Regions from separate parts of the Pararhizobium sp. LjRoot255 genome, predicted to be linked through region 2. Evidence: riboswitches for the same ligand, from Rfam matches in the RefSeq annotation. Region 2 holds a riboswitch; the other holds the start of a gene.
What was found. Region 2 has a riboswitch for S-adenosylmethionine ahead of metA (homoserine O-acetyltransferase MetA). Riboswitches for the same ligand answer to the same signal wherever they lie in the genome.
Positions count from the first base shown of each region.

Region 1: another riboswitch for S-adenosylmethionine. It lies ahead of ACSQ2W_RS05130 (O-succinylhomoserine sulfhydrylase); the one in region 2 lies ahead of metA (homoserine O-acetyltransferase MetA).

Region 1 covers NZ_CAXUPQ020000001.1:1,026,783-1,038,452, forward strand. The annotation lists gene ACSQ2W_RS05085 (Tim44 domain-containing protein) at 1-321, opposite strand, end outside; gene ACSQ2W_RS05090 (hypothetical protein) at 548-784, shown strand; gene ACSQ2W_RS05095 (S24 family peptidase) at 771-1,436, shown strand; gene ACSQ2W_RS05100 (thermonuclease family protein) at 1,450-2,268, shown strand; gene ACSQ2W_RS05105 (tellurite resistance TerB family protein) at 2,321-2,731, shown strand; gene ACSQ2W_RS05110 (transporter substrate-binding domain-containing protein) at 2,865-3,734, opposite strand; gene ACSQ2W_RS05115 (glycosyltransferase family 2 protein) at 3,828-5,723, shown strand; tRNA gene ACSQ2W_RS05120 (tRNA-Gly) at 5,963-6,036, opposite strand; gene ACSQ2W_RS05125 (2'-deoxycytidine 5'-triphosphate deaminase) at 6,105-7,202, opposite strand; SAM riboswitch at 7,312-7,390, shown strand; gene ACSQ2W_RS05130 (O-succinylhomoserine sulfhydrylase) at 7,437-8,621, shown strand; gene apaG (Co2+/Mg2+ efflux protein ApaG) at 8,847-9,239, shown strand; gene ACSQ2W_RS05140 (Hsp33 family molecular chaperone) at 9,252-10,241, opposite strand; gene argF (ornithine carbamoyltransferase) at 10,521-11,432, opposite strand; gene ACSQ2W_RS05150 (aspartate aminotransferase family protein) at 11,480-11,670, opposite strand, start outside.
Region 2 covers NZ_CAXUPQ020000001.1:1,809,832-1,821,501, forward strand. The annotation lists gene tesB (acyl-CoA thioesterase II) at 1-643, opposite strand, end outside; gene ACSQ2W_RS08845 (ubiquinone biosynthesis hydroxylase) at 612-1,961, shown strand; gene ACSQ2W_RS08850 (Trm112 family protein) at 1,966-2,154, opposite strand; gene ACSQ2W_RS08855 (LON peptidase substrate-binding domain-containing protein) at 2,164-2,844, opposite strand; gene trxA (thioredoxin) at 2,974-3,957, opposite strand; gene ACSQ2W_RS08865 (prolyl-tRNA synthetase associated domain-containing protein) at 4,027-4,536, opposite strand; tRNA gene ACSQ2W_RS08870 (tRNA-Gly) at 4,781-4,855, shown strand; gene ACSQ2W_RS08875 (hypothetical protein) at 4,959-5,207, shown strand; gene ACSQ2W_RS08880 (hypothetical protein) at 5,201-5,581, opposite strand; gene ACSQ2W_RS08885 (SDR family oxidoreductase) at 5,732-6,499, opposite strand; gene ACSQ2W_RS08890 (aldose epimerase family protein) at 6,547-7,563, opposite strand; gene metA (homoserine O-acetyltransferase MetA) at 7,781-8,707, opposite strand; SAM riboswitch at 8,777-8,854, opposite strand; gene ACSQ2W_RS08900 (RNA polymerase factor sigma-32) at 9,298-10,164, shown strand; gene ACSQ2W_RS08905 (LacI family DNA-binding transcriptional regulator) at 10,239-11,297, opposite strand; gene ACSQ2W_RS08910 (M48 family metalloprotease) at 11,653-11,670, opposite strand, start outside.

The sequences.
Region 1 (11,670 bases), 780 kb from region 2:
GATCAATCCACCGAGCGCCAGGCCGCCGAGCATGGAGCCTGCGAAGCCGCCAAACAGGCCCCCCGGACGCTGCGCGCCGGGACGGGTCGCCTGGCCCATAGTCTGCTGGCCGGGAGTGGCTTGGCTCTGCGGCGTCATCGTCCGGTTGATCGGCGTTGCATCGCCCGGCGCCGTGCGGGTGGTCGGCGGCGCGGAGAATGTCCGTGTGCCCCTGCTGCCGAAGCCGCTGCCGGCACGGCGCGCCTCGGCCAGATCGACCACCGTGAGCATCACCATAGAGGCGACCGCAAAGGTCGCCAGAACGCGTCCAAACCTAAACATAAAACCCAATCCTGTTGTTCTCTCCCAGCGCGGCAGGCGCGCTCGCGTACGACATATGGGGAATATGCGGCGGAATTGAAGGGGCTTTACGGGCGAGTTCACGGTAAAGCGGGGGGCCCTGCGTTTCCGCGCGGCTCCAAAAAGTTCAGCCATCGAACCTCCCCCGCCCGGTTTTCCCCGCGATAATGGGGCGTTACCATCGTTTAGAGGTGAGGACGCTCGAGGTTTGTCGCGCGCGACCGGCAGGCCGGATTATGAATACGGGCGCGCCCTTCAATCAGGTGCCGCACGGCATTCGATTGACCGGTTCGAAAGTGACGTTCAGATTGCAGGATTATTTTCCTTGCGCGCTTTACTAAAGGGCGCATTTTCGCTAATGTTCCTGCCGAACGGCAAGAAGCCAACAGCAGAAGAAAGCGTCACGCTTCACGCCTGCAGGATGCGCAACGATGTTTTCACATGACCGGATCTGGGGCGCAATCGATGCGCTCGCCGAGCGTCACCAGCTATCGCCTTCGGGTCTTGCCCGGCGGGCTGGGCTCGATCCGACGTCGTTCAACAAATCCAAGCGGCACTCCGCTGACGGGCGCGAGCGCTGGCCTTCGACGGAATCGATCGCCAAGATTCTCGATGCCACCGGCTCGACGATCACACAGTTTATGGAATTCCTGCGCCCCGGACCGGCGTCCGGCTCCTTGCCTGAAGGCGCGTTTCCGCCGCAAACAGGCTCTATCCCCCTGCTCGGCTTCGCCCAGGCCGGTGCCGGCGGCTTTTTCGACGATGGCGGCTTTCCGGCCGGCCAGGGCTGGGACGTGGTCGAATTTCCGGCCGCACCCGGCGCCAAGGCCGGCGTCTATGCGCTGGAAATCCAGGGCGACAGCATGCTGCCGCTCTACCGCGACGGCGACGTGCTGATCGTCGAACCCGGCGCCCAGATCCGCCGCGGCGACCGCGTCGTGGTGAAGACGACCGAGGGCGAGGTCATGGCCAAGGTGCTGGTGCGCCAGACCGCGCGCAGCATCGAGTTGCTTTCGCTCAACCCGGAGCATGCCAACCGCACATTCGAGCTCAGCGAAGTCGAGTGGATAGCCCGTATCATCTGGGCGAGCCAATAGGACAGTTTTCCTCATGAAGCGGCACCTCACCACCGCCGCCGGCGGATTGCTCGGCATTTTTGTGACGGCCGCGCTTCTGCAAAACGGCGCATCGGTCATTCAGGGACGGCAAAACGCTGCAGCCCCCGAATTCACGCTCGAGACGCCGGACCTGAGCGATGTGCCCGATTTGGGTGAGGCGGAAACGGACAGTGACGAGGCCGTGCCGATCGATCCCGCGGAAAGCAGCACGGCCGACCCCGAGGGCAAATCCGTGCGTGACATCGCGCCGGAACAATTCGGCTTGCCGGAGGTGACGGCAAAGCCGCCCGAGCGGATCGAGGCCCGCAAGGCCCTGTCCGATCCCGTGGCGAAACCGGAACCCATTCCGTCCGTCCTTCGCCACCCGGTCGCCCTGTCGGCGGGTCTTATCCAGTTCGACGGCGACCGCCTGCTGCAGCTTGACGGGCTCATCGCGCAGACGGCCGGGCGGACCTGCGAGGCTAACGGGAAGAGCTGGCCCTGCGGCGTCGTGGCGCGTACCGCATTCCGCAATTTCCTCAGGGCGCGCGCGCTTTTATGCGACGTGCCGAAAAACGGCTGGGAGGGCACCCTGACCACCACCTGCACCGTCAACAGCACCGATCCTGCAGCCTGGCTCGCCGAAAACGGCTGGGCGGAAGCCAAGGCTGGATCGCCGCTCGAGGACAAGGTGGAAGCGGCAAAGAGATCCCGTCTCGGCTTTTTCGGTGACGATCCCCGGGATTTGAGCGCGACCCCGGTGCCGCTTGATGAAACCGCGGTGCCTGGGGGACTGCAAACCGACGCCGATACGCTCGAGCCGGACTTGTAAGAAGCAGCGCCAGTCCATACCTCTTTGCCAGTCCCAGCAGCACGGATATGTCATGCCCGAACACCTCAGCCCTCAGGAAGCTCTCATCTATGTCATGGTGATGATGTCGGCGGTCGACAAGGCCATGACCGATGGCGAACTGGAACGCATTGGCCGGCTTGCCCGCTTCCTGCCGGTCTTCGACGGCTTCGACGATGACCGGCTGGTGCATGTGGCGCGGGAATGCGGCGCTCTCCTCGACGGGCCCGAAGGGCTGGATATCGCGCTTGAGGTGGTACGGGAGGCGCTCCCTCCCCGCCTCTACGATACGGCTTACGCCGTCGCCGTAGAGCTTGCCGCCGCCGACCATTCCATCCGAAACGAGGAAATCCGGCTGCTGCAGCTTCTGCGCGACCGGCTGGATCTCGACAAGCTCACCTGTGCCGCCATCGAGCGCAGCGCCATTGCCCGCTTCCGCAGATAAGGGGTCGGCGAAGAAACCGCCTGGGATTGCCGGTTCAATCTCTCCATATAACTGATGCTTTCAACCTATCCCTGCCGGCGCGGCTTTTCTGGTCGCTGCTCCTGCCGTTTCGAAAGGCGTGGAGGGGTCGCGATCAATAGATGCCGGCGGGGAAATACCGCAGATAGATTTCGTTGAGCCGGCCCTTGCGGGAGAGTTCAAGCAGAGCGTGATCAATCGCCTGCGTGAGCGCCGTATCACCCTTGCGGTTCATGATCGCAAGGCCCTCCCCCAGAAAACGCTGCGAGAAATAGGCGCCGTCGAGGAGCGTGCAGCAATTGGCAGCATCGCTGCCTGCCGTCCAGAAGGACAGTTGCATGCCATCGGCGAAGACCACGGCAACCGTCCCCTCCTTCAGCGCCGCAAGCATGGCGTCGCGGGTCGGAAATGACTTGACCTCGAACGTCGGGAAAAACGCCTTCAGCATCGCTTCGTGCGTGGTTCCCGACACCGCACCGACCGGCCTGCTGCCAAGCGCGCCCACCGAAAGATCGCCGCCAATGGCCCGCCGATTGGCCGCGAACCGGGCCGGCGGCTTCATGAAGGCGCGGGAAAAGGCGAAGCGCTGGCGAAGCTCGGGACTGACGCCGATCCCTGCGACAATTGCCTCTCCCTGCCCGTCTTCGAGCGCGGGCTGCAGTTCGGCAAACGTCACGGCCTGGATCTGGCATTTGGCCTCGATCTCCAGTTCCCGGCAGATTTCCCGCACCAGATCGACATGGAAGCCTGAAAGCTTGCCTGACTGATCGATGAAATTGAACGGCGGAAAATCCACCGTCGTCAAAAAGCGCAGTCGCGCCAGACCGCTCAAGTCCGGTTTCGCGATCCGCTCGCGCGCGTCAAACAACAAAGGCAGGTCGTGGACGCCGGCGGCGCGCGAAAGGGCCGAAAAAGATGCAATCGTCAGCACGCAAAGCGTGAAAAACCCACAGAATTTTAGGAATGCACGGAACGCGTGTACCACTATGATCATTCCCAGGGTTGATACAGGGGATATTGCCGCGCGTGCGGCAGCGGGGTTTTGATGCGTCTCGGAGAATATCCGGACAATTCCGGAATGGCTACTGCAAATGAGGCGCCGGCCAGGCGAACGCCGCCTGCCGCAACGGCGCAGCTATTCTCGCTGGCTTTGAAACGGCAAGGCCGTCTGTTGCTGCAGATGGGCATCGGCAAACCCTTGATTGCGCAGGCTATGCTGCTGGCCGAAGAGCACGGAACCACTGTCGAGGAGGAACTTCTCGCCTCCGGCGAGATCAATGAAGCCATTTATTTTGAAGCGCTTGCCGAACGACTCGGGCTCGACTTCGTGCCCGGCATCGACCCGAACCGGGTGCAAGATATTGCGGGGCTGGATACGCAGATCATACGGCCGGAGATGCTGCGCGTTCATCATGCAAGCCGGCCGCCGATCACCGTGATCGTTCCTTCGCTCTCCCGGCTGGAGGAGACGGCGGCGCTTCTTGAACGCACACCGACGCTGCGCCAGTCGCTCGCCGTGTCGACCCCTTCCGTCGTGCGCAACGCCGCCTGGCAGGCTGGGCGCCTGCGCCGGGTGAATGCGACAACGCGAGCGCTGTTCGAAACGACCCCGCTTCACAGCGCCCGCATCACCTTCTGGGGGAAACAGGGATTTTATGCCGGTATCATGCTCTGCACGCTGATCGGGGCCGTCATCACGCTGCCAATTATCAGCCTGTTGATCCTGCATATCGTGCTGACGCTGTTCTATCTGGCCAATTTTTCCGTGCGGCTCTACGCGCTCGGCTGTGCCTTTCTGCAGGAGCGCTCCACACCAAAAGCGCGCGCGGAGGCCGGGCCGGCCGGGCCTGTGCCCGTCTATTCGGTACTGGTTGCGCTCTACAAGGAAAAAAGCGTCGCCGCCCAGTTGATCGAGGCGTTAGACCGCCTCGACTGGCCACGCTCGCGACTCGATATCAAGCTGATCTGCGAAGAGGATGACGCGGAAACGATCGCGGCATTGCGCGCCCTGCCGCTCGCGCCCGAATATGAGATCGTGATCGTGCCCGTGCATCTGCCGCGCACCAAGCCGAAGGCTCTGAGCTATGCCCTGCCCGGCGCCCGCGGCACCTTCGTCACAGTCTATGATGCCGAAGACCGGCCCCATCCGGGCCAACTGCGCGAGGCCCATGCCGCGTTCATGGCAGCGCCCGAGCGCGTCATCTGCCTGCAGGCGCCGCTGATCGTCACCAATGCGCGGCAATCCTGGCTGAGCGCGCTATTTGCGGTGGAATATGCCGGGTTGTTTCGCGGGCTGCTGCCGATGCTATCGCTGACCGGGCTGCCGCTGCCGCTCGGCGGGACATCCAATCACTTCCGGACTGCGCAGCTGCGGCTGATCGGCGGCTGGGACCCGTACAATATGACCGAGGATGCAGACCTCGGCCTGCGCCTGCATCGTCTCGGCTATCGCTCGCGCGTGATCTTCAAACCCACCTTCGAGGAGGCGCCGGTGACGCTGCCGGTCTGGCTCGGCCAGCGGACGCGCTGGTTCAAGGGCTGGCTGCAGACCTGGCTGGTGCTGATGCGCAAACCTGCGCAGTTCTGTAGGGAAACGGGCTGGCCGTCCTTTGCGGTCTTTCAGATCCTGATCGCGGGCATGCTCGTGTCGTCGCTCTGCCACCCCATCATCATCGGGTTTCTCCTCTATCTGACATGGCTGATGTTTCAGCACAGCACGCACGTGGACGGTTCGCTGGCATTCTGGCTGTTCCTCTGCGATATCGTCAATCTCTTCGGCAGCTACGCCGTCTTCATTGCGCTCGGGCGCAACCGTATGGGGATCGGGGAAAGGCGTGCCGTCGGAATGCGCTGGGCGTGCGTGCCGTTCTACTGGCTGATCATGTCGCTCGCAGCCTGGAGCGCACTGCTTGAGCTCCAGACCAATCCGTTCTCCTGGAACAAGACACCGCATGTTCCGGTCAACGAACCATAGCGAACCCGCACCGGGCAGCTTTGACGCCGTTTAATACCGTCTAATGGCCTTTGCTGCAACGCAGCAAAACTAGCCCATCCAACCGAAATCCGCATTTTCACAACCTGCGCGGCACGCACTTCATCGCGAGCCTCGGAGCGAGTCACCGCTAACGCCACATAAGATCGATGAGATCAGACAGTTCCAAACCGGCTGTGGAGCCGGCCATCCCATTGTTCACAGAGCCCTGAGAAACAAGGTGGAGCGGGTAGCGGGAATCGAACCCGCACGATCAGCTTGGGAAGCTGACAAGCTACCACTACATCATACCCGCAACCACTTACGAGGTTTTCACCAAGCGCCGCCGGCTGTCAAGGTGGCATCCGATTTTACCGCGCCTATTTATTCCGCGCGAAAATGCTTGGAGAGCTTCAGGCCCTGCGCCTGGTAGTTGGAGCCGAGACCGAGACCATAGAGGCCTTCCGGCCGCTCCATCATGTACTCATAGACCAGACGACCGACGATCTGACCATGCTCCAGGATGAACGGAACCTCGTGGCTGCGGACTTCGAGAACGGCGCGGCTGCCCGTTCCGCCGGCAAAGGCGTGGCCGAAGCCGGGGTCGAAGAAGCCGGCGTAGTGGACACGGAATTCTCCGACCAGAGGATCGAACGGCGTCATTTCGGCGGCATAGAGCGGCGGCACGTGCACCGCTTCGCGCGAGACGAGGATGTAGAACTCATCGGGATCGAGGATCAGCTCGTCGCGGCCGCGGCTGTAGAGCGGCTCCCAGAAATCGAAGATGCCGTGCTCGGCCTTCTTGTCGACATCGACGACGGCGGTGTGGTGTTTGCCGCGATAGCCGATCAGGCCGTCGGCGCCGGTGCCCTTGAGGTCGATGGAAAGCGCAATACCACCGCCGGAGACGTTCGGCTTTTCGCTTGCGACCAGCACATCGCTTTCGTGCAGAGCCAAAACCTCAGCCTCGCTAAGCAATGCGTGGCCGACGCGGAAGCGGATCTGCGACAGGCGCGAGCCGCGGCGCACGATCACCGGGAAGGTGCGTGGGCTGATTTCGAGATAGAGCGGGCCGGAATAGCCGGCGGGGATCTTGTCGAACTCCTGGGCGCGATCGGTGATGACGCGGGTGAAGATGTCGAGGCGGCCGGTCGAGCTCTTCGGATTGGCCGAGGCCGACATGTCGGCGGGCAGGTCGAGGCTTTCCATCAGCGGCACGATATAGACGCAGCCGGTCTCGAGCACGGCCCCTTCGGAGAGATCGATGACATGCAGCTTCAGCCGGTCGAGCTTGTCGGCCACCAGATGGCTTGGACCGGGCATGAAGCTGGCGCGGACGCGAAAGGCTTTCGAGCCCAGACGCAGATCGAGGCTTGCCGGCTGGATCTGATCGACATCCAGCTTGGCCTCACTTTTCAGCCGCCCCGCATCAAACAGCGCTGCAATGGCGCGATCGGCTAGAATGCCCGTGGCCCTCGTCATTCCCATTTTCCCTTTTTGCCGCAAACGGCACGTCATAAACCAAATTGTCCTCGTGACATATCTTCTTGTTCCCGGGAATTGACGCAAGCGCGGCTAGTCAGTAAATACGGACTTATCCCGTGGTGATTTGGCCGGTCGGCTTGCAGCCACGTTAAACAAATAGCTAAAAAGGCCGGGTTCGAAACCGGCTTGCTTTTTGCGGCCGGTTTTTTTGTTTGTGAAAGCGACGATCCGATGAGCAAAAACTGGCGCCCGGCAACAAAGCTCGTTCATGGCGGCACGACTCGTTCCAACCACGGCGAAACCTCCGAAGCCATTTTCCTGACCCAGGGCTTTGTCTACGAAAGCTCGGAAGCCGCCGAGGCGCGCTTCAAGGGCGAGACCGACGGCTTCATCTACGCCCGTTACGGCAGCCCGACCAACGACATGTTCGAGCAACGCATGTGCATGCTGGAAGGGGCCGAGGATGCCCGCGCCACGGCATCCGGAATGGCCGCGGTTTCGGCCGCCATTCTCTGCCAGCTCAAGGCCGGTGACCATATCGTCGCGGCCCGCGCCCTCTTCGGTTCCTGCCGCTGGGTGGTGGAGACGCTGGCGCCGAAATATGGCATCGAATGCACGCTGATCGACGGGCGTTTCCTCGAAAACTGGGAGAAGGCGGTCAAGCCGAACACCAAGGTGTTCTTTCTCGAGAGCCCGACCAATCCGACGCTGGAAGTGGTCGACATCGCTGGCGTCGCCAAGATCGCCAATGCGATTGGCGCCAAAGTCGTGGTCGACAACGTCTTTGCGACACCGCTCCTGCAGAAGCCGCTGGAACTCGGCGCCCATATCGTCGTCTATTCCGCCACCAAACATATCGACGGCCAGGGCCGCTGCCTCGGCGGCATGATCCTCTCCGACAAGGAATGGATCAACGAGCACCTGCACGACTATTTCCGCCATACCGGCCCGGCGCTGTCGCCGTTTAACGCCTGGACGCTGCTGAAGGGCATCGAGACCCTGCCCTTGCGCGTGCGCCAGCAGAGCGAGAATGCCGCGCGCGTTGCCGACTTCCTTGCCGAGCAGCCTGAGGTCGCCCGCGTGATCTATCCGGGCCGCAAGGATCATCCGCAGGCCGATATCATCGCCCGGCAGATGAAGGGCGGTTCGACGCTGGTCTGCTTCGAACTGAAGGGCGGAAAGGAAGCCGCTTTCGCACTGCAGAACGCGCTCGACGTCGTGCTGATCTCCAACAATCTCGGTGATTCCAAGAGCCTGATCACCCATCCGGCGACGACGACGCACAAGAACCTGTCGGACGAAGCCCGCACGGAGCTCGGCATTTCGCCCGGTACCGTGCGCTTCTCCGCCGGCATCGAGGACAGCGAAGACCTGATCGAGGATTTCGCTCGCGCGCTGAAATCCGTAAAGGCCTGATTTTCAGCTTATTGCTTCGAACGCCCGTGTCCGGCCGGACGCGGGCGTTTTTCTACGCCTGCGTTTCAGTCTGAAACTCGCTCGCCCTGCCTGCGCGATCGAGCCGCTTCCCGAAGCGACCGTCGAGCATGCTGTGCCCTATCCTAACAGTTTACGCTGTCCATTATTCTTGACGAAACCATCTTGCTGTAGAATATCGCCCATAGACTTGAAAAGGGTTTGCATATGTACCGCGCGCTAACTCGCGATATCGAGGTGACCGTAGAGCCTTACTATCTGGAGGAGCAGTCCGATCCGGAGGACAGCCGTTATGTCTGGGGCTACCGCATCCTGATTTCCAACTTTTCCGGCAAGACTGTGCGGCTGATGACCCGTTACTGGCACATCACCGACGAAAACGGCCAGGTCGACGAAGTCAATGGCCCGGGCGTCATCGGCGAGCAGCCGGTTCTCAATCCCGGCGATACCTATGAATATTCGTCGGGCTGCCCGCTCGATACACCGTCAGGCGTGATGTTCGGCCACTATTCGATGGAAACGACGGAGGGCGATACCTTCACGGTCGACATTCCCGCCTTTTCGCTGGACTCCCCCGGACAGGCTAGGACCTTGAACTAGGGCCGCAGCTTTTTACTGCGGCTTCACTTCCGTTGCCTCGAAACGATAGGTCGTCGAGCAGAACTCGCATGTGACCGAAACCATTCCGTCCTGCGCCGCGTGATCAAGATCCTCCTGGCTCAGACTTGCCAGCACGTCGCGGAGTTTCTCCCGCGAGCAGCCGCACTTGTCGTAAACCGCCTGGGGCGGATAGACCTTGACGCCGCGCTCATGGAACAGCCGGTAGAGCAACCGCTCGGTTCCGACCGTCGGATCGGTCAGTTCGTCTGCGTCGATGGTCTGCACCATGACGCTCGCCTCGCCCCAGAGATCGTCGACCGCAAAGGCATGCTCGCCGTTGTCGCCATCCCCCCCGTGAAGATCCGCCTGACGCATGCGCTCCGGCGCTTCCGGCAGGAACTGGGCGACCATGCCGCCAGCCCTCCAGCGATGCCGCGGCTGGCCGTTTTCATCGCGGTCGAGCAACTCAGCGACACCAAGACGCACCTTGGTTGGGATCTGTTCCGACTGGCGGAAATAGACGCCGGCGATCTCCTCCAGCGAGGCGCCATCGAGCGGTACGATGCCCTGATAGCGCTGTGTATGGGCGCCCTGGTCGATGGTGAAGGCGAGAATGCCTTCGCCCAGCAGATGCTCCGGTTTGGTCAGGCCGTTTTCTTCGGCGCGCGACAGGGCTTCCTCGTCGTAGCGGGCATAGGCGCGCACCCGGTCCGGCGTCGAGAAATCGGCGACGACCAGGTCGACCGGGCCATTGCTTTTCGTCTGGACGATCAGCTTGCCTTCGAATTTCAGCGAGGTGCCGAGCAGCACCGTCAGCACCACCGTTTCGGCAACGAGACGGGCGACCGGCAGCGGATAATTGTGACGTTCGAGAATGGCATCGAGCATCGGGCCGAGCTGGACGGCACGGCCGCGCACGTCGAGGCCCTCCACCTGAAACGGCACGACATGATCGTCGCCGGCAAAATCAAACTGGCCGAGGCCCGGGTCTGCTTCCGTCATCACTCTGCTCCTTGGCCTCAGTCATCGACAAGCCGCAAAGGCGGAACCTTTGGCGAGCCGATGACCGATGCTCCTATTGATCCTGCGCAGGTCCGTTTTGTCCAGATCGTCACTGAAAAAACGGCTGTTTGCGCTTCTCGTTCCCGCTTAAGACAGGAGAACGGAGGATGTTCTGAACGCGAATGACCGGCACGGAGGCTGAGCTACCCGCCGGTCATCCAATTGCAGCATAGATCGTGTGCCACGGTCCCGTTTTCAATATGCGCGATAAAGCGCTCGTCAAAGCGCGCCAAGGCACCAGGCGAGAACCGATTTCTGCGCATGCAGGCGATTTTCCGCCTCATCGAAGACCACTGACTGCTTGCCGTCAATCACGTCGTCCGTCACCTCCTCGCCGCGATGGGCAGGCAGGCAATGCATGAACAGCGCGTCCTTTTCGGCCTTCGCCATCAGCTCCGCATTGACCTGGAAGGGCTGGAAGACGTTGTGACCGCGCGCCCGGTGTTCCTGGTTCATCGACACCCAGGTGTCGGTCACCACGCAATGGGCGCCGACAACCGCCTGATCGGCGTCGTGATAGAGCTTGATGTCGCCGCCATTGTCGCGGGCCCAGTTGAGGATCTTGTCGTCCGGCTCGGAACCAAGAGGAACGGCCATGTTCATCCGATAGCCGAAACGGGCGGACCCTTCGACGAAGGAATGCAACACGTTGTTGCCGTCGCCGGTCCAGGCAATGGTCTTGCCCTTCACCGGGCCCGCATGCTCCTCGAAGGTCATGATGTCGGCCATGATCTGGCAGGGGTGTGTCGTGTCCGTCAGGCCGTTGATCACCGGCACGGTTGCGTGCTCGGCAAGTTCGAGCAGGCGGGTGTGATCGGTCGTGCGGATCATGATGGCATCGACATAACGCGACAGCACCTTGGCCGTGTCGCCGATGGTTTCGGCGCGGCCGAGCTGCATTTCGGTGCCGGAGAGGAACAGCGTCTCGCCGCCGAGCTGGCGCATGCCGACATCGAAGGATACGCGCGTGCGGGTCGATGGCTTCTCGAAGATCATCGCCAACATCTTGCCGGCAAGCGGCTTTTCGGCCGTGCCGGCCTTGGTGGCAGCCTTGCGGACGCGGGCGTCTTCGATGATCGCCCGCAGATCGCCTGCCGTCATGGCAGAAAGATCGAGAAAGTGTCTGGCCATTTCTATTCAAAGTCCTGTGTTTTCAGCATGGGAAGGGGGAACGTCGTTCAGGCCGAGGCCTTTCGTCGTTCCGCCGTCAGCTGTTCGGCCGCCCGCTCGAGCCGCGCCAAGCCTTCGCGAGCTTCCTCGGCCGTCGTTACCAGCGGCGGCAGCAGGCGGATGACGTTTTCACCCGCAGGCACGGCCAGAAGCCGCTCGGCGCGGATCGCCTTGAGCAGGTCTGCGGACGGTACCTTGG
Region 2 (11,670 bases):
TGTCGGAGATATAGGCAAGTACGGCCGCCTGGATATGGCGCTCGTCTGGAACGGCGCCGACCGCCTTCACCCACACGTCCTGCACGGGCTCCAGCCTGTCGCGCGAGAAATAATGCTTGAGCGAGACGGGGCGGATCTCGATCGGCCGCGGACGTTCCCAGTAGCGCCGGACCGCTTCGGGCGCATTGACGAGGAATTTCTCCTTGATGTCCAGCTCGCCCATCAGGCTTTCCGGCGGCGTCACGTCCGGCATGGTAATCTGGTGGTCGAAGCCGTCCTCATCGAACTGGAAGGAGGCTGACATCGAGAAGATCGCCTTGCCGTGCTGGATGGCGACGACGCGGCGGGTGGCGAAGCTCGATCCGTCACGGATACGGTCGACATCATAGATGATCGGAACCGCCGGATCGCCGGGCCGCATGAAATAGGCGTGCAGCGAATGCACGTAGCGGCCTTCGCTGACGGTGCGTTGCGCGGCCACCAGCGCCTGGCCGATGACCTGTCCGCCGAAGACGCGCTGCCAGCCAACCTGCGGCGAGCGGCCGCGAAACAGGTTTTCCTCGAGCTTCTCCAGATCCAGCGTCTGCAGGAGGACATCCATCGGGGCGGGCATCGGGGCGGGGTTGTCATGGGGGCGCGACATTTCGGCAATCTCCAGCGGTAGAATGGCGTCGGTGGTAGGAAGGGGCGCAGCAATGATCTATATAGGCGAGAAGCAATGCTCAAGAGCGACGGGAGAACGAGAGATGATCGATGTGCTGATTGCGGGCGGCGGTTATGTCGGCCTGTCGCTGGCCGTATCCGTCAAAAAGGCGGCGCCGCATCTTGCCGTGACCGTGATCGATGCTACGCCCGAGGGCGCCTGGAAGAAGGACGAGCGCGCCTCGGCGATCATCGCCGCCGCCTCGCAGATGCTCGACGTGCTCGGCATCTGGAGCGAGATCGAGCCGGAAGCCGAGCCGATCAAGCGCATGGTGATCACCGATTCGAGAACCGCCGATCCGGTCCGCCCGGTGTTCCTGACGTTTGAAGAGGGCGGGGTCGATGGGCGGCCTTTTGCCCATATGGTGCCGAACGTGGCGCTGGTCGGTGCGTTGCGCAAGGCTGCCGGCGCGTTTGGCATCGATATCCGCCAGTCGCAGGTCGCCAAGGATTTCAAGAGCGGCGATCATGCGGTCTCGGTCACGCTGTCGAGTGGCGACGTGGTCGAGGCGCGGCTGCTGGTTGCCTGCGACGGCGTGCGCTCGAAGTTGCGCGACGCCGCCGGCATCAAGACCGTCGAATTCGACTATGGGCAGTCCGGCATCGTCACCACCGTCGAGCACGAGCGCCCGCATGAGGGCACGGCGGAGGAGCATTTCCTGCCGGCCGGTCCCTTTGCGACGCTGCCGCTCAAGAACAACCGGTCCTCGCTGGTCTGGACGGAGTGGACACGCGATGCGGAGCGGCTGATCGCCAGCGACGACCTCGTCTTCGAGGAAGAGCTGGAGCGACGCTTCGGCCACAGGCTCGGCGTGCTGAAGGTCGTGGGCGGACGGCAGGCCTTTCCGCTCGGCCTGACCTTGGCGCGCGATTTCGTAGCCCCACGTTTTGCTCTTGCGGGCGATGCCGCGCACGGCATCCATCCGATTTCCGGCCAAGGCCTCAATCTCGGCTTCAAGGATGTGGCGGCGCTGGCGGAGACCATTGTCGATGCGGATCGCCTCGGTCTCGATATCGGCTCGCTGGCGGTGCTCGAGCGCTACCAGAGCTGGCGGCGCTTCGACACCTTCCGGATGGGCGTGACGACCGACGTGCTGAACCGCCTGTTTTCCAACGACATCACGCCGGTCCGGGCGCTGCGCGATTTTGGCCTGGGGCTCGTCGATCGCATGCCGTCGCTGAAGTCGTTCTTCATCCGTCAGGCGTCGGGGCTTGGCGGGCAGGGTGAGCCGAAGCTGCTGGCTGGGCAGCCGATCTGAGCGGTCAATCCTCGATCTCGCGCGCCTCGGAGATCAGCATGATCGGAATGCCGTCGCGGATCGGATAGGCGAGCTTTGCCTTTTCCGAGATCAGTTCATTGTCGGCGGCGTTATAGCTGAGGCGGCCCTTGGTCAGCGGGCAGACGAGAAGTTCGAGCAGTTTCGGGTCCACGCGGCTGGTCCTGTCTTCCATCACTTGCGCCTACTGCAGAATGTTTTCGATGTCGCCGAAGCTGCGGGCAAGGACGATCTCGGTGATGGCGATCAGCGTTTCGGCGCGGGTCTTGAGGTCAGGGGCCTCGAGCAGCGCCTGCTTCTCGGCCGGGCCGTAGGGTGACATCATCGCCATGGAATTGACCAGCGTGGCGTTGCTCGCCCGCTCGACGCTTTCCCAGTCCGCTTCCAGCTTGTTGGCGTCGAGATAGGCCCGGAAGGCGGCAAGCAGGGCTTCCCGGTCGACCTGGGCTTCATCCTGCGTCCCGGCAAGATCGGCGGCGAAGGGCGCGATGTGGAAATTGCGATAACCCTTCGTCGGATGCAGTTCGTTGAACAAGCGAAAGCGGCAGATGCCGGTCAGCGACGTCAGGTAGCGGCCGTCCTCCATCTCGGCGAAGGAGGTGATCCGGCCAATGCAACCGACCTGGCAAAGCGCCTGCACATGCGCCTGCCCGGCTTCCTCGCGCGATTCGCCAAAGGAGGGCTGGACCATGCCGATCAGGCGGTTTCCGGCCAGCGCATCGTCGAACATGGCAAGGTAGCGCGGCTCGAAAATGTTCAGCGGCAATTGCGAGCCGGGAAGCAAAAGCACGCCCGTCAGCGGAAATACCGGAAGCGTATCCGGCAGGTCCTGAGGCCTCAGATAACGTGCATTTCCCACTTGCATTTCTGACCATACCCCGTCGCTGTCAGGCGCTTCATTGGTGATTGCGGCTCGCGCGGCTTACGGGCCGCCGCTTATGGACAAGAAATGGTGCACCAACCTGAAATCTCAAGAGAGCGCGTCACAAAGGTGTCACGAGAACAGGATCGACGACAGTTTCCGCCGCGCCGAAAGCGTCGCCGCGTCCATCGGTCCCCAGACCTCGAAGAATTGCAGCAACTCGCGCCGGGCGCCGTCGTCCTCAAAGGCCCGGTCGCGCGTCATCACCTTCAGGAGGTGATCGGCAGCCGCCGCGCGGTCGCCCTCGACATTGCGGATCTTGGCAAGCTTGATACGCGCCGCGTGATCCTCGGGATCGGCAGCGAGCAGTTGCTCCAGTTCATCGGGATCGCCGAGCTTGCGGGCTTCCTCGATCTGGTCAAGTTTTTTCAAGACGGCAATGATGGCGGCATCCTTGGCGAGCGCCTCGGACAGATTGGACAAGACATCGCGCGCCTGCTCAAGGTCGCCGGCGGCGATCAGGGAATTGGCAAGGCCTGCCAGCGCCGCGGCATTTTCCGGATCTGCCTGCAGCACCGCGCCGAAAAGGCCGGCGGCGTTCTGAAGGTCGCCCTGGTCGAGCAGCGTCTTTGCCTCGGTCAGCGCCGCCTCGATCTCGGCTGCCCGGTCATCGATCACGGGACCGGCGATCTTGTCGATGAACTGGCGGATCTGGCTTTCAGGAACCGCTCCCATGAAGCCATCGACCGGACGGCCGCCGGAAAAGGCGATGACGGCGGGGATCGACTGGATGCCGAGTTGGCCGGCGATCGACGGATGATCATCGATGTTCATCTTGACGAGCTTGACGCGGCCCTGAGCCTCGGTGACGACCTTCTCGATGACCGGCGTCAACTGCTTGCAGGGACCGCACCAGGGCGCCCAGAAATCGACGAGAACCGGCTGTTGGCGCGAGGCCTCCAGCACGTCGCGGGAAAAGCTGGCGGTGGTCGTATCCTTGATCAGATCGCCGGCAGGTGCCGCTGCGGGAGCCTTGGCCGGCGCGCCGCCGTAGCTCGCCGTCGCCGTCATCTGGTTGCCATAGGATCCTGCATAGGGGTTGTCGCTGCCGCTCATCCATGTCTCCTCGCGGACGTTTCGTCCGTCTGCCCGTCACTGCTCGGTTTTCCCGTCAAAGATCGTATGTCAGGACGTCACTTTCAAGACAAGCGGTTCATGTCCCGTCGCCTCGATAAAGCGCAGGAGATCGCTGGAGGCGATCGAGGTCGTCGCATCATTGGCGAGCGGATGGCAGTTGACGATCTCGTCCTTCATCAGTTCCTCATCGACAATGATCTTCACTTGCCTTTCGGTGTCGTTGATCACGCCGAAGGCGGTGACGGCGCCGGGAATGACGCCCAGATATTCCATCAGCTTCTCCGGCTTGCCGAAGGAAACCTTGCTGGCGCCGCCGATGATCGTGTGCACGGTCTTCAGATCGACGGTCGCGCTCTCTTCGACGGTCAAGAGGAAATAATTGTCCTTCTTGTCCTTCACGAACAGGTTTTTTGTATGTCCGCCGGGGATCTCGTCGCGGAGCGCCACCGATTCGGCGACGGTAAAGACAGGCTCGTGCCGCTTGGTCGTGTGCGCGATGCCGAGGCTGTCCAGAAACTGGAACAATTCATCCGGCGTCTTCGGCTGCACTTCACTCATGGTGGGTTCCTTCGGCTTGGAAAATGGCGGTCATCATTTACGGCGAAGGGCAGACAAGCGCAATCGTTGCAATTGAGAAGGCTGCAAAACGCCCTGTTTTCAGGGGCTTGCGGCATGCCGGCAAAAATTTCTTCCACAAGCCGTCATTTCCCTGTTGCATTTGGAAAACGGCTGGGCCATATAGCGCCCGTCGCCGCAACGCAGCGACCTTCGGCCACCGACTACCCCAGGCCGTCGACAATGAGCGGGTGTAGCTCAGGGGTAGAGCACAACCTTGCCAAGGTTGGGGTCGAGCGTTCGAATCGCTTCACCCGCTCCATTTTCTCTTATAAATCCATTGAATTAGATCGTCCGCGTGCGGCCGCAACGCTTCAGCCTTCTGCTGGTGCTTCCAGCAGAAGCGGTTTCCTCTCGACCGCTTGGTGCTTTCGCATCTTGCCGCGCAGATGCCTTGCGACCTCGCGCAGGCCGACCTTGCTGCCCCGTCCGAGCCCGGCAAGGACAAGATCAGCAGCAATCAACGGATGTTTGCGCACGACGCGCAGGATGACGTGGGCGACGGCGGCCGCCGCGGCGCGGTCGGCTATGGAGTGGCCGAAGCGCCTTTCCAGGAAGCGCTCCAGCCGCTTGGTCTTTATGACGGCATCTTTGCGCGGCGCCGGCCTCAGTGAACGACGGCGCCGCGGCGAGGGCCCTTGTTTGCTGCCTTGCGCACTTTTGCCTGCTTGCGCACTTTTTTTGGCAGGGCCGAATCCGCCGCGTCGCGCACCACCTCCGTTGCGGCCTGGGCAGCGCTGCGCATGGCATCGGTGGCGAGGTCCATGGCTCTGGCTCCCTTGCGCGCACCCTTCTTGGTCGCATCGACGATCTCCTCCCGTTCTTCGACGAGAACGGCAGCGGCTGCGCCGGCACCCGCCGTCAGCGCATTGGCAAGCACGTCGCGGCCGAGATCGCTGCCGAGCAGCGACCGGATGACGGACGATTTGCGGATGGATTTCGGGACCTTAAAACCTGCGACTTTCTTCGGGATCCTGTTCTTTGCCATGTCGGTACTCCTTCTTGGCGGTGAACGCAGGAGACCTCCCGGCTGTTCCCTATTTTCTTTAGCCGGATGCGCAAAATCGCCCCCGAGGGCCTTTGAAAAAACAATCCCCTGACCGCAATGCAGGCTATCGGTCGCTCCAGAGTTTTCCGCTCAGCCACGCCCCACATACGGCATCTTCGTCGCCATCACCGTCATCGTCAGTACGTTTGCGTCGAGCGGCAGGCTCGCCATGTAGACGATGGCGTCGGCGACGAGTTTGGTGGGGATGGTCGGTTCGCTGGCGGTCTCGCCATTGGCCTGCAGGACGCCGCCGCTCATGCCGGCGGTCATGTCGGTCGAAGCGTTGCCGATGTCGATCTGGCCGCAGGCGATGTCGAAGGGGCGGCCGTCAAGGGCTGTCGATTTGGTGAGGCCGGCGATGGCGTGTTTCGTCGCGGTATACGGCGCCGAGAAGGGACGCGGCGTCGAGGCGGAGATCGAGCCGTTGTTGATGATGCGGCCGCCGCGCGGCGTCTGCGCCTTCATCAGTTTCACCGCCTGCTGGGTGCACAGGAAGGCGCCGGTCAGGTTGGCGGCGACGATGGCGTTCCACTGTTCGAAGGTGATGTCTTCCATCGGCACGGCAGGCAGGCTCATGCCGGCATTGTTGACGAGCAGGTCGAGGCGGCCGAAATCATGGGCGATGGTCTGAAACAGCGTGGCGACCGATTGCGGATCGCCGACATCGGCGGCGAATGCCCTGACCGTGCCGGTGGTGTGCATGGCCATATCTCTTGCGGTCGCTTGCAGGACATCAGAGCGGCGGCTGGAGATGACGACGGTGAAGCCGTGGTCGAGCAGCGCCTCGGCAATGGCACGGCCGATGCCGGTGCCGCCGCCGGTCACCAGTGCGATCTTGTCGTGTGTCGGTGTTGTCATCGGTCGAATCCTCCGCAGCTCAGGCCATCGCCTATCTCAGCAGGATGTCAGCTCCGGGTAAAGACGTAGTCGGTTTCCTGCCGCAGTGTCTCGCCGGGCCGCAGCACGGCCTGCGGGAAATTCGCGTGGTTGACGGCGTCCGGCCAGATCTGCGTTTCAAGGCAGAAGCCGGCAAAGGGGCCGTAACGGCGGCCTTCAAGGCCGGGGACGGGGACGTTCATCTTGAAGCCGGTGTAGAACTGCACGCCGGGCTCGGTGGTGCGCACCTCCAGCGAAACGCCGGAATTGATGCTGCGCACCAGGGCGACGGACTGCTTCATGCCGCGGGCGCCGGAAAGACAGAAGTTGTGATCGTAGGCGATCTTGTCGCCTTCCATCTGGCGGCGCAGCGGCGTCATTGAGCGCAGGTCGAAGGCGGTGCCTTCGACGCTCGCGATTTCACCGGTTGGCACCTGCAGCGCATCCGTCGGCAGATAGTGATTGGCGGCGATCATCGCGTCGTGGCCGAGCGCGTCGGCGGCGCCGTCGAGATTGAAATAGCTGTGCTGGCAGACATTGCAGATCGTGGCGCGGTCGGTCGTGCTCTCGTAGACGACATTGAGGACGCCGCCATCGGTCACGGCATAGGTGCAGGTGACGGTGCAATTGCCGGGATAGCCGGCGCGGCCATCAGGATCGACGATCGTGAGCACGACACGATCGTCGGCTTTTTCGACGATGGTCCAGAGACGCTTGGCGATGCCGTCGCTGCCGCCGTGCAGATGGGTCAGGCCCTTCTCATTGCATTCGAGCTGGTAGGCGGTGCCGTCAATTGCGAGGCGGCCGCCGCCGATGCGGTTGGCGTTGCGGCCCGGCGTCGCGCCGAAATAGGGGGAGTGATCGAGGTAGTCCTGAAAATTCTCGAAGCCGAGAACCAGCGGTGCTGCGTGTCCGTCGAGGCGCAGGTCCTGGATGACCGATCCCCAGGTGAGGATATTCACGGTCAGCCCGCCGCCGCGGATGGTCAGGCGCTGAACCGGTTCGCCGGTCGGCAGATGGCCGAAGATTTCAGTTTCTGTCTGCACGGCTATTGTTCCTCCACTTTTCCCGGCGGCAAACTGCGTCATTTCGAGCAGGGCGGCAACCGAAAAGTCATACAATTCACGGGTGGATTGCCGGCACCGAAAGCGGACACACGCAAGCGCCGGCAGGCGGTTTCGTACAAGGCCAGACAGGCCTTCCGGAGGCGCCGCCATTCCGCTTCGCCGGCGCGTCCGAGCGGCCCGATCACCGGGCTTGTCGTCATGTCCTGTCCTTGCCGATATCGGCGAGATCATAGGGCGTTGTCTGGTAGATATCGTTGATCCAGTTGCAGAACAACAGGTGCGCGTGGCTACGCCAGCGGTTCTGCGGCGGCAGTGACGGGTCGTTGTGCGGGAAATGGTTGTGCGGCATCTTGATCGGCACGCCGGCGTTCACGTCGCGGAAATATTCGTCCGACAGCGAGGTCGAATCATATTCGACATGGTTGAAGACGTAGAGGCGGTTGCCCGCCTTCTCATGCACGAAACAGACGCCCATCTCGTCGGATTCCATCAATATCTCGAGCCCCGGCACCTTTTCGATGTCGGCGCGGCGCACTTCGGTCCAGCGCGACACCGGAATCTGGAAATCGTCGGAAAAGCCGTTGAGATAGACCGAGGCCGGGTTGAGATTGTGGTGGCGGTAGACGCCGAAGGCCTTTTCCTTCAGCGTGTATTTCGGCACGCGGTGGAAATGGTAGATCGCCGCCATGGCGCCCCAGCAGATGTTGAGCGTCGAATGAACGTTGGTATGCGTCCAGTCGAGGATCTGCTGCATCTCCTGCCAATAGGTCACGTCCTCATAGTTCAGCATCTCCACAGGCGCGCCGGTGATGATGAGACCGTCGAACTTGCGGTGCTTGACCTCGTCCCAGGTGTTGTAGAAGGCGAGCAGATGGTCTTCCGGTGTGTTCTTCGCCTTGTGGCCGCCCAGCCGGATCAGCGAAAGCTCGACCTGCAGCGGCGTGGCGCCGACGAGGCGTGCCATCTGCACCTCGGTCTTGATCTTGTTCGGCATGAGGTTCAGGAGCCCGATCTGCAGCGGGCGGATGTCCTGACGGATCGCCGCGGTTTCGGTCATGACCCGCACGCCCTCTTTGACGAGGGTTTCGAAGGCGGGCAGCGTATCGGGAATCTTGATGGGCATGGGCAACACTCGGGTCAGGACAAGCGGAACAAAAAAACCGGCAACGACAAGATCGCTACCGGCCCGCCTGCTTGCGCATGCACGGCCCTTTAGCGATTTATTTAACGTGGCTGCAAGCCGGCCGGCCAAATCACCACGAGACGTCTAAATAGCGCCTGTCTGCGTTGGAATCAATGAGGGACGCGCGGCTGCGCAAAGCGGGCGCCGGTCGCGCGTTCTTTACCTTCGGGCTGACCGCTTCGCCGACATGCCGGCGGCAGCGCCGGGCCGCGGTTGTCGACCAGGGGCAGCGTCCCGGTCTTCGCGCTGGCCGACGTTGTCGTGGCCGCCGGAAAAATGCGCGCGGCCGCAAGATACGGCAACGCAGCATGGAACTTATTCGCTCCCCGCGCGTTAAGACACGTTCAGTCCTGACCTGCGCGTGTCGTTGCGGAACGGACTGCCACCCGCGGCCCTCTCTTCCGGCCTCGGCTTCTAGGCAGGGAAGTAGGGCGGTTCGAATGCTGGTCAAGCTTAGGCAGCGGAAATCCCGAAACACGATCGACTTATCGTTCAGCGGCACACCCCGTGTGCCCCTCATGGAGTAGCCGATGAAAAACCTCTCAGCAGACAGGCGCATGATCAAGATCGCCATGGCGGCCCCCTATCTCGAACGGGATGAGGAGCATGCCCTGGCGCTGGCATGGAAGGACCATAACGATCAGGAGGCCCGCAACAAGATCGCCATGGCCCATATGCGGCTGGTGATCTCGATGGCGTCGAAGTTTCGCAATTTCGGCCTGCCGATGAGCGATCTGGTGCAGGAGGGCCATATCGGCCTGCTGGAAGCTGCCGCCCGCTTCGAACCGAGCCGCGAGGTTCGCTTCTCGACCTATGCGAGTTGGTGGATCCGCGCCTCGATGCAGGATTATGTGCTGCGCAACTGGTCGATCGTGCGCGGCGGCACGTCTTCGGCGCAAAAGGCCCTGTTCTTCAACCTGCGCCGCCTGCGCGCCAAGCTCGCCCAGGGTGACCGGCAGCTGACCGCGCGCGCCGTGCACGAGGAAATCGCCGTGGCACTCGGCGTCAGCCTTGCCGACGTGCAGACGATGGATGCGCGCCTCTCCAGCAATGATGCCTCGCTGCAGGCGCCGATCTCGTCGGGCGATGTCGACAGCGGCGAACGGCTCGATCTTCTCGCCTGCGACGCGCCGCTGCCGGACGAGCAGGTCTCCGAGATGATCGACCAGGAACGGCGGCGCACCTGGCTCAGCCACGCGCTTTGCCAGCTGAACGAGCGGGAAATGAAGATCATCCGCGCCCGCCGCCTTTCGGAAGACAGCGCCACGCTTGAAGAGCTCGGCGCCGATCTCGGCATCTCGAAGGAACGCGTCCGCCAGATCGAGACCCGGGCGCTGGAGAAGCTGCGGATCGCGCTCGTTGCGGAAGCACCGGTGCTGGCGTCGCTGCCGCATTGAGCGGTAACGCAGGACGTCCGGCGCCAGGCACCGAAGTGTCGCATTCGGGTCGAAGTCGCGACCTTCGAAGTCTGTTATGACCGCGGGCGCGCGGTGCTGCCTCGGATGACCAGCGTCACGCCGAGTGTTTCCTGCGCGCAAGGCAATGCGTCATCAAGGATGGCGCTTACCGCCCTGCGCGCAATCTCTTCAAGCGGTTGTGCAATGGTCGTCAGTCCCGGCTGGGTCGTTGCGGCTTCAGGGACGCCGTCGAAGCCGACAACGGAGACGTCGCCTGGCACCGCGAAGCCATTTTCGGCAAGCCATTGCATGGCAAAGAGAGCAATGCGGTCGGACATCGCCAGGATCGCCGTTGGTGGCTCCGGCGTTGCAAACAGGGTCTCGAGCGCCGCATCGACGCTCGATTTGTCGTTACGCGTACCGTGGACGGGCACGTTTTCGCGCTCGATGCCGAATTCACTCAATGCCTGCCAATAGCCAAGTGCACGATCGCGCGAAGTCGATTTCAAGGACCGAATTGCCTGCTCGGGCGTTACCGCCCCGACATGATCATCAGAATGTCCTATGGCCAGAATGGCAAACCGCCGGTGCCCGAGCTCCGCCAGATGGCGCGCTGCCGCGGCGGCGCCCGCGGTATTGTCAATTCCGATCGTCGGGATCGAAGCGTCTCCGTCATCGAAGGCCAGGGCGATGAACGGCAGCTGCCGCCGTCTTGTCAGCTCGACGAGCTTTTCCCCGCCTTCGACGCATAACAGGATAAAACCATCGACAAGCGCGCTGTTGATATTCCAGGCCAGTTTTTGCTGATTCTGCGCCGACACCAGCGCGATGCCGGTGCCGGTCGCGTCGCACACCGCCGCAATGTTCGTCATCACCGCCCGCGCCCACGGATCTTCAAAGAAATACGCCAGCGGCTCGATCGCGGCAACGCCGATAGCGTTGACCCGCCCGGCCCGCAGCAAGCGCCCTTTCATGTCCGGTCCATTGTAGCCGAGCTCTCTTGCCACCTCGAGGACACGCTCGCGCACCTCTTCGCGAACCACCTCTGGCCGGCTGAAGACATTCGACGCCGTCCCCTGTGATACACCGGCCGCCTTGGCGAGGTCAGCCAGTCTTACATGTCCTTTTGTCAAGATAGCTCCTGCGCCACGCAAACCAGCCTCAACCTAGCAGAAGTTTGTATCGATTCAAATCCCTTGACTTTCTTCTCGGAAGGGGTAGATTTTGAATCGGTTCAAAACTTCATCGCATAAATATTGAATCGATTCAACCTGGAGAACACCATGATCCCGATAGCCTGCCTGTTCAGGGACATCTACAACGACCGCTGGGGCGACCCGCGTTATCCGACCCCTGGGGATCCGCCTGCCTGCGCAGGGCCCCTGCCTCGGCTTCGCGTTCACCGGCCGAGCGCCTGGTCCCTCACCCTCCCGATTGATCGGCGCCTTCGGTAACGAGATCAGACGTCCGGCGCCGCTCGTTCCGACCTTATTCCGAGATGATCTT